Regions from separate parts of the Pediococcus acidilactici genome, predicted to be linked through region 2. Evidence: predicted binding sites of a transcription regulator. Region 2 holds the regulator's gene; each other region holds the start of a gene.
What was found. The regulator Rex, encoded in region 2, represses fermentation and respiration genes when NADH is low (regulators of the CRP and FNR family bind a similar motif). The targets are predictions, from matches to a motif close to TTGTGAANTANTTCACAA.
Positions count from the first base shown of each region.

Region 1: a site for Rex is predicted at 1,297-1,314, ahead of I6H64_RS03595 (GntP family permease). Genes of this name have one in related genera too.
Region 3: a site for Rex is predicted at 1,998-2,015, ahead of I6H64_RS04820 (CidA/LrgA family protein). Genes of this name have one in related genera too.

Region 1 covers NZ_CP066046.1:731,939-735,223, forward strand. Annotated here, with positions in the region: gene I6H64_RS03590 (ATP-binding cassette domain-containing protein) at 1-1,154, shown strand, start outside; gene I6H64_RS03595 (GntP family permease) at 1,329-2,621, shown strand; gene I6H64_RS03600 (glycerate kinase family protein) at 2,637-3,285, shown strand, end outside.
Region 2 covers NZ_CP066046.1:191,715-194,999, reverse strand. Annotated here, with positions in the region: gene I6H64_RS00955 (hypothetical protein) at 1-186, shown strand, start outside; gene I6H64_RS00950 (zinc ribbon domain-containing protein) at 352-999, shown strand; gene I6H64_RS00945 (redox-sensing transcriptional repressor Rex) at 1,295-1,939, opposite strand; gene I6H64_RS00940 (serine hydrolase domain-containing protein) at 1,954-2,931, opposite strand; gene tsaD (tRNA (adenosine(37)-N6)-threonylcarbamoyltransferase complex transferase subunit TsaD) at 2,947-3,285, opposite strand, start outside.
Region 3 covers NZ_CP066046.1:953,953-957,237, reverse strand. Annotated here, with positions in the region: gene I6H64_RS04830 (sensor histidine kinase) at 1-1,073, shown strand, start outside; gene I6H64_RS04825 (LytR/AlgR family response regulator transcription factor) at 1,073-1,807, shown strand; gene I6H64_RS04820 (CidA/LrgA family protein) at 2,095-2,505, shown strand; gene I6H64_RS04815 (LrgB family protein) at 2,505-3,233, shown strand.

The DNA of each region.
Region 1 (3,285 bases), 540 kb from region 2:
TTGGCCCCGGTTCTGGTCAGGAAGGCGGCTATATTTTGAATCAAGGCACTCCAGCAGAATTGGCCGAAGATCCCGATTCCTTGATTGGCCCTTACTTGAAGGGAACGGCAATGATTCACGTCCGGAAAATCAATAATCAGGACCCTGCTAAATTAATCGATTTTACCGTTAAAGACTACTACAATTTACAAAATGTGCGGGCTGAAATCCCCGTCAACCGGCTTACCACGGTTACCGGATTTTCCGGCGCAGGGAAGACCAGCTTAATCCTAGATAGTTTAGTCCCAGCAATTACCGCGCAATCTCAAAAACGTAGTCTCCCTAAACAAGTAACGCAGCTAAAAACTCCGTTAAAAAAGGTAGTCAGCGTCAACGCCGAACCAATTGGCAAAAGTGTTCGATCAACGGTTGCCACGTATACTAATATCATGAACAATTTACGTAAACTATATGCTAGCCAACCTGCAGCCAAAAAACGAAAGTACACGGCAAGCTACTTCTCCTACAATAACAAGCAGGGCGCCTGCCCGACTTGCGGCGGGACGGGAAGCATTACTTTAGATATTCAGTTTTTACCAGACATGCAACAAGTCTGCCCAACTTGTCATGGAGAACGTTACAATCCTGAAATTCAGCAAATTAAATGGCACGATTTGTCGATTGTGGACGTTTTAAACTTAGACGTAAAATCAGCGATTGCCGTCTTTAAGGACGAACCCAAGATTCAACAAGACTTGCAAAACTTAATGGAAGTCGGGTTGGGATACTTACATTTGGGTGAAAACACTCCTAGCTTATCGGGCGGGGAAGCGCAACGCTTAAAACTAGTGAAGCATCTTAATCAGCAACAAGCCAACACCCTATTTGTTTTTGACGAACCAACCATTGGATTACATCCTTTAGACGTCCGCGTACTTCTACAAGTCATGCAACGTTTGCTGGATCGACAGGCAACCATTATTGTGATTACCCATGATCTCGATTTAATGGTAAACGCGGATTACTTAATTGATTTAGGCCCTACTGGTGGTCAAAACGGTGGCAAGCTTGTTGCAACCGGTCAGCCTGGTGAATTAATTAAAGACCCTCAAAGTCTCACCACCCAATATTTAGCAAATTATTGGCGCCGTTTTAAGAACACAGCAAAAGATTAATAATTATTACGTGGTTCTTCGCTACCAAAGCTCACTGAAGGGTGAGGATCTGGTAACGGAGAGCCTTTTTATATATTTGATAAGTTAAGCGCTTACTTTTGAAAAGGAGGTTATTTTACTTTGTGATTAGCTGTATAATGTTATGTGAATTGATTGACAAGAAAGGAGTATTTCATGCATTTATTACCATGGTGGGCAGCGCTAGTGGGGTTAGCCGTTGCCATTATCCTTATTCTCAAGAAATTAAACCCCGTTTATTCGTTAATGTTGGGGGCAATTTTAGGTTGTTTGCTAGGTGGAGCAGGGCTTAGCCAAACCATTAACGTCCTCATTCAAGGTTCGCAAAGCGTTATGGGAACTGTGTTACGGGTAATTGCAGCCGGAATGCTTGCCGGGGTGATGATGGAATCCGGCGCAGCGGATGTGATCGCTAAGACCATTGTTAACAAACTGGGGGATCAGTTAGCGCTATTTAGTTTAGCATTAGCGACAATGGTAATTACGGGAGTGGGAGTCTTTATTCCAGTTGCCGTCTTAATCGTTGCGCCGATTGCGCTTGAAGTTGGCCAACGCATGCATATTTCAAAATTGGCGCTCTTAGTTGCCCTTTCCGGAGGCGGCAAAGCCGGAAACATTATTTCACCAAATCCCAATTCGATTGCTGCAGCAAAAGGGTTTGGTGTTAATCTAAGTCAGATCATGATTGCAGACTTTATTCCCAGCGTCGTTGGTTTAATTGTGGCAGTTTTAGTGGCCTCCTTTTTGAAGCATCGTGGGAGTGCGGTCTTAGATACGGATATTGCAAATTTAACTAAGCCTAAGCAACCTACGGAGTTGCCATCATTGGCCACAGCCTTGGTAACCCCGGTTTTAGCGATTGTTTTGTTGTTACTAAATCCGTTAAGTTCACTTTTACATATTCACGGTTTAACTAATTTAAATTTGGATGCCACCTACGTGCTTCCCTTTGCTGCCGTAGTTGGGACGTTAGCAATGCGAAAGGGACGGCAATTAAAGGCTTACGCTCAATCTGGAATTGCCCGAATGACCGACGTAGTCATGATTTTAATCGGGGCAGGAATGATTGGCGCGTTAATTACCACGTCTAGTTTGCCAAATAAAATTATTGAATTAATCAAAATCAGCCACGTTTCTGGAATTTTCTTGGCGCCGTTAGCTGGAATTTTAATGGCGGCAGCAACTGCTTCAACGTCGACGGGGGTTATCTTAGCCACGGGCTCCTTTAGTAAGGCCATCTTAGGTTTTGGGGTAAGTCCGTTAGGCGCTGCTGCGATGGTACATACTGGGGCGACGGTAATTGATCACTTGCCACACGGGAATTACTTTCACGTTACGGCCAATGCCATGCATATGGAAATTAAGGAACGTTCTCGTTCAATTATCTATGAAACCTTGGTCGGATTGTCAATGACCATCGTTGCAACCGTAATGTATGGATTCTTTTAATAAAGGAGTAGAATAATGAAATTTGTGATTGCACCAGATTCATTTAAAAATGGAATGACGGCTAAACAAGCCGCTAACGCCATTAAAACGGGACTTAAAAGAATTTTCCCGGAAGCGACTTATACACTCGTTCCCATGGCAGACGGTGGTGAAGGAACCGTACAATCTTTAGTTGACGCTACTAAGGGACGGCTGTTGACTGCTGAAGTTACCGGTCCACTTGGTAAGCCCGTAAACGCCACTTATGGAATTTTAGGTGACCAGCATACCGGCGTGATTGAAATGTCGCAAGCCAGTGGAATCCAATACGTTACGAAAACCACTCGGAACCCATTAAAAACAACTACTTTCGGGACGGGCAAACTGATTTTAAAGGCACTTGATCAAGGAGTTGATCGGTTAATCATTGGCATCGGTGGCAGTGCCACTAACGATGGTGGTGCCGGAATGGCCCAAGCTCTTGGAGCAGAGTTGCTAGACGATGGGGGTCAAGCTATTCAACTAGGCGGGGGCAATTTAAATCAACTTAAGCAAATTAAGGTTAACCAAATCGATCCTCGAATCAAAAAAACGAAAATTATCATCGCCTCAGACGTTACTAATCCCTTAATTGGTAAACAAGGCGCATCGGCGGTTTTTGGTCCCCAAAAGGGCGCAACTCCCG
Region 2 (3,285 bases):
TCGGACGCAGATGACGATGACGAACCTGAAAATGTTGCCGTTGAAGTAAACAACCTATCGTTAAACGATGGTAAATTAAACATCAAAGATAAAAAGATTACTTCTGATGACAACGTTTCTACCCTTAGTGATTCCATTAAGACCTACGAACGTAACTTGGAAGTTTCTGGTTTGAAACTAAAATAAGTTAATGCTAATTAAGAAGACTAGGAAAGTTAGATAAATTTCCTAGTTTTTTATTGATGCAGCAGGGCAGGCTTGTTTCTCCTGCTAATACTTTGTAAAAGAGGTTTACAAAACCTTAATTGTGAATATATAATGGTTATATCTGTTAATTTAGGAGGAATAATAATGGTACAATCTGCAGTTGTTGAAAACGATAGCGATGCGTTTTCCGTTAGTTTATTAGCGTTTTGGGTAAAGGGAAGTATTACACTAGATGACGCCTTCTTACGGGTAAATATGCCAAATACAGTTTTCTTTGGTTTGGTTCCTGCCGGTAAGCAAAAAGATTCATCTCCCCTTTCAGGAATTACTAACGTATACACATCGAAATCATATAAGCTGAGCTCAATCTTTTTAGGATTATTAATTGCAATTATTGGAGTAGCGCTAATGGGCTCATCATTCTTTTCGGCACTAATCGCAATTATCGTTGGGGTGCTTTTAATTGGTAGTGGAATCAGAACCACGTTTAACTATGAACGTTCCGGAATTAGTAAAACAATTGACTTACCTTTCTTCGAAGCACATCATAGTGAAGAATTAGAAGAAAAACTCACCCAAAAATTAGCTACATATCAAGCGGATCGCAACGTGCGAGCACAAACGGACCGCACAATTCAACAAGGAGCTCAAAACACACAACAAATTGTTAACGCCGTAAGCGGAGATGCAAATAATGCTGCATCATCAGCGAGCGCATTTTGTAGTAGTTGTGGCGCACCGCTTGCTCAAGGTGCTAAGTTCTGCAACAAGTGTGGCGCTCAAGCTAACTAATCGAGTTATAAATTTGATTAATTACAAAATAAAAAGAGACCAGAATTTTTCACAAATTCTGGTCTTTTTTTGAGTCAACGAGCACGAAACTCAACCAAATTAAAGTTCACTAGCAAGATGCCAACTTTTTCTAAAAAGCCATCCCTTTCTTAGCAAACCTAAGATTTTTCCACTATCTTAGTATTTTATATACTTATGCACCTATCTTTTAAATTAAAAACCACGTATCCATAATCCATTCTTAAGCTAATAAAAAAACTTACCGCAATATATAAACAGTAAGCCTTCAATACATTTATTCTAATTCTTCAATTTCCCGCCGGTTAATTCCGTAAATTAGCGATTGTAGTTCCACAGAAAGGTCCACGTCTTGCACAATCACTTTTTCTGGCACGGTCAGTGGAACCGTAGTAAAGTTCAAAATTCCTTGAATACCAACTTCTAGCAGCTGGTCAGTAAGTTCTTGAGCTTTTTCTGCAGGAACCGCTAAAATTGCCACGGTAATTTGTTGTTCTTTAATTTGTTCCTTTAGGTTTTTAATGTCATAAACTGGAATTTGGTTTTGCACCGTATTCACCAATTTAGGATCAACGTCAAAAGCCGCGGTAATCCGTGCATTTCCAACCCGGTGGAACTTGAAGTTTAGTAACGCCCGTCCGAGGTTCCCTACCCCTACTAAAGCAACGTTTGCGTTAATATCTTGTCTTAACGCGTCATCAAAAAGTTCCAAAAGCTTTTGAACATCGTAGCCGTACCCACGCCGGCCCATTTGTCCAAAATAAGAAAAATCCCGTCGAATGGTTGCTGCATCAATTTGTAAATATTCAGCCAACATTGCGGAGGAAACTTTTTCTACTTTTTGGTCTGATAAACGCCGCAAATAGCGGTAATACAAAGGTAACCGACGGGTGGTCGGAATTGAAAGTTTAAAATTAGCCATTTTTTCCACATCCTCTATTGAACAACTTTTAATATTTCGTCACGCATTGCCACGTGGACTTTTTCATCCTCGATATAATCGTGTAGCAAAACGAGACCATGTTTATTTTGGTTATTAAAGGCAATTAACCCGGTTGGGCTGCTGCCATAAAAGACATCGCGGTTTTCCTTGAAACGGCACCAGCCGAGCGATTGGCCGTCCACATCCACCTTCTTGATTCCATCAAACAACTGCGGATCAAGAATTTCTTTACCTTGGTAACTTCCCCGATTAATCATCATTTCGGTGAAAACCGTTAGATCATTTAACGTTGAAAATAGACCTGCATGCCCGCTTTCTCCATTTAACAACAATCCTAACTGATCTTCAACCTGACCTTGAATTTGTCCCCGTTTAGGATCGTTTCTCGTTGGCACAAAACGCATCTTAGGGCGGTTAAGGTTAAACCCACTGTTAGTCATTGCCAACGGATACAAAATCTTGTCCTGTACCGCCCGGTCAATGGAACCGTCCACCGTCCGAATGATAATTCCCAGAAGGGCAAAATTTAACGGAGAAACTTGCACGTGGTCGCCAGGCTCAAAATCCGTATCAACCATGTAAAGCGCATTGATAAATTCAATCCCGGTCAACCGGTACATTCCCGGAATTTCCACCGGAATCCCACTAGTGTGCGTTAACAAATGCAACACTAGGACATCCGGGTTGGAAAACCCTGGCAGGTACTTTTTAATCGGATCTTTCAGCCGGATTTCTTGAATCGCTAAAAGCTGAAAAATCCGGGTCGTGGTCGCAATTACTTCAGTCATTGAACCGACGTCGTAAATCATCGAAGGATCAAGGCACACGTTGCCTTCCTTACCGCCCTGCACGCCTTCGTAACGGCTTTCAATTTCGTTTGGTAAAATGAAGCTGTACGAAGCTCCATTAATATAGTGTTGTTGAATTCCCTTTTCAATCACCTGATGAATCTGGTGCATTTGCTCAGTCATCTTTGCCACCTCTTTTTATTTAGTCGCGCCCGGTTCCCAATCAAACTCTAGGCTCGGATCGGCATTAAGCGTCAAATCGGCAAACACTCCGTGACGCATCAGCATTTCGCCGGCTGCCCCAATCATTGCGCCATTATCGCCGCAAAGTTTTAAGGGCGCCTTCACGAAATCTAAATCATTAAATTGGGCGCTGAGTTGTTGGTCTAAGGCATCCCGTAAACCCCGGTTCGCAGCAACGCCGCCCGCTAAAATCAACTGTTTGATTTCTAACGCTTTGCAAGCGCGGATCGTCTTGGCCACAATCACGTCAACCACGCTTTGCTGAAAACTAGCCGCTAAGTCCGCTTTATCCAA
Region 3 (3,285 bases), 760 kb from region 2:
TAGCATTAAAAACGTTACCGGCATTTCGCCAGGGACTTAATTACAAATCGGCCCAAGAAGTTGCCAATTTAATGCTTAAGTACACTAATTTTGATGCAATCGGAATTACGGATAAGCAAAAAATCCTCGCCTTCGTCGGGGCGGGAAGCGACCATCACATTGCCGGGCAACCGATTCGAACCGATCTGTCTTTGAAGGCGATTCAATCCGGAGAGGTACAAATTGCCAATAATTTTCACGAAATTAATTGTTCAGAGCCCAAATGCCCGCTCCATTCGGCAATTGTGGTCCCGTTGTTTATTAAAGAACAGATTATTGGCAGTTTAAAAGTTTACTATAAAGAACAGTGGCGATTAAGCCCGGTAGAAATTCAATTAGGGATGGGGCTCGGAGAAATCTTGGCCATGCAGATTATGCTGGGTGATATGGAAAGGCAAACTGAGCTGGTTAAGGATGCAGAAATTAAATCGTTACATGCCCAAGTGAACCCGCACTTCTTCTTTAATGCAATCAATACAATTGTCGCGGTGATGCGCCAAGACAGTGAAAAGGCACGGGAGTTGTTGATTCAATTAAGTACCTATTTCCGGGCTAACTTGATGGGGAGCCGGGAGGTGGTAATTCCATTATCACAAGAATTTAAACACGTAAGAGCATATTTATCTTTGGAACAGGCTCGTTTTCCAGGAAGGTACCGGGTGCTGTTTAGCAACGCGGTGTCCGAAAATGCCCTCGTCCCACCGTTTACAATCCAAATTTTAGTGGAAAATGCGGTTCGCCACGCCTTTAATCCCAAAATGAAGGATCAACAGATTAAGGTGGGGGTTAGTCAAGTTGCCAACGCGTTAAAAATCGTGGTTGCAGATAACGGGCACGGAATTGACCCTCATATCTTAAAACAGTTAGGACACCAGGTGGTTGATTCTCAAAGTGGTAGTGGAACGGCTTTACAAAATTTAACCGCCCGGTTTGCGGGACTTTACGGTGAGGCAGCAAATTTAGATATTCAATCAAGCTCTGAAGGAACGACAATCACCGTGAAAATACCATTTCAAGAAGGGAAGCAAAAGTGATGAAAGTATTGATTGTTGACGATGAGCCATTAGCTCGCCAAGAATTAAATTACTTATTGGAGGAAAACCCCATCGTTGACCAGGTTGCGGAAGCTGATGGAGTGGTGGAGGCCGACCAGTATGTAGCAAATGAACATCCCGATTTGGTATTTTTGGATATTAAGCTTGAAGATGGTAATGGAATGGCTTTGGCGAAAAAATGGAAGAAAATGCCGGTTTCACCATACGTGATCTTTGCCACTGCTTACGACCAATATGCTTTAGATGCGTTTAGTGCTGAGGCAGTGGACTACGTACTCAAACCATTTGAGCAAAGTCGCATTAATGAAGCGCTTGACCGGATCAAAAAATTATTGGATCGGCAGCAACGCGATTCCGCCAATTACCAGCAAAAATATCTTAATCCGCGACTGTCAATTACTAATGAAGAACGAACGATCGTGATTAAGAAAAATAACATTATTTATTTAGAAGCGCAGGGGGGCACGGTAATTATTCACGTGGCCAATTTACCATTAGTTACCAGCAAGCAGCCCCTCCGAAAACTATTGGCAGAATTGGATCCGCAAAAGTTTTTGCAAGTACATCGTAGTTACGTGGTTAACCTTGATTCAGTTTTTGAATTACAACCAAGTTTCAACCATACTTACCAATTGACGTTATCGAATGGAATTAAGATTCCGGTGAGCCGTTCGTACGTTAACGAAACCAAACGCCACTTAGGGATGAAGTGAGTAATAATTCGGGTGACTTAGTTGATGGAAATTAAAGTTATTCCATAAACTTTTAGTTATCTTAATTTTTAAAAAGTGATCACAACTCTAGGTTAAATTGCTTAGAGAAGTGGTCACTTTTTATGTTGAAATTATTAAGGGCATTTCATCTCGGGTAGTTGGTATTCTATCCAGAATTAGGGTCAATTGATTGTGAAAACGGTTACAAATCGATCGAAATCACTTAGAATTAATGGTGAGCAAGGGAAGAAAAGCCCTTGAATCAAGTGTTTTAAGGAGGAATTCTGATGAAAAAAGATCAAGAGAAAAAGAAGACGCCAATCCTTGTTCAAATGGCGATTTTTGCGGCGATTTTATTCGTTTCGCAAATCATTTCTCAGCTATTTCCCGCAAACATTGTGGTTCCCACTCCGTTAATTGGTATGATTATTTTATATATTTTATTGGCGACCCACATTGTTAAACTCGAACAAGTTGAAAAATTTGGTGACTTTATGATTGGCTTAATTGCTTTCTTATTCGTTCCATCGGGAATTCAATTAGCCGGTAGTTTGGATTTAATGAAAAGGGAAGGGCTCCAGGATATTATCGTGGTGGTCATTTCGACAATTATTCTCCTGGTCGTAATTGCATACGTAGGAGCATTTTTCATTCGAATTCACCAAAAAATTACGGGTAAAAAGGGGGACGATGAATAATGGATGCAGCTTTAGCAACACCGTTTACCGGAATTTTTATTTCTTTAGTAGTTTATCTAATTGGAATGTGGCTTTTTAAAGTTAGCAAAGGCTTCTTCCTATTTACCCCGTTATTAGTTGGAATGGTTTTAGGAATTGTAATCTTAGTTCTTTGGGGAAAGGGAATTGGTTCCACAACTGTCGCAGTTTATAAAAAGTACTATTTACCAGGCGGCAACATGATTTTTTGGTTTTTAAACCCGGCTACCGTGGCGTTTGCGATTCCGCTATATCGGCGGAACGATATTTTTAAGAAGTACTGGGTAGATGTATTCCTAACCTTGTTCGTCGGTGGTTTTATTTCCCTATTTGGTATTCACATGGTCTCCAAGCTAATGGGACTATCCCGAGTTTCGATTGCGGCTATGCTGCCTCAATCAGCAACTACCGCAATTGCCATGCCGATTGCCAAGGGGATCGGAGGGGATCCGGCAATTACGGCGATGGTCTGCATTATCAATGCCGTAATTATCTATGCGTTAGCCGAATTCTTAATTAAAATCTTTAAGCTCAAAAATATCTCTAAAGTGGGAACTGGATTAGGACTGGGAGTTTCCGGACACACCGTTGGTTCAGCCAAAGCGGTTCAATTAGGTTCAATTGAAGGTGCAATGGCATCCGTAGCGGTTGTAATCGTTTCACTAGCGATGGACATTCTAGTTCCAATCTACGTAAACCTCTTTATGTAAAAATAATTTTTTAGTTTAGTTGACAGAGACTGATTATTTTGGTATCTTAGTA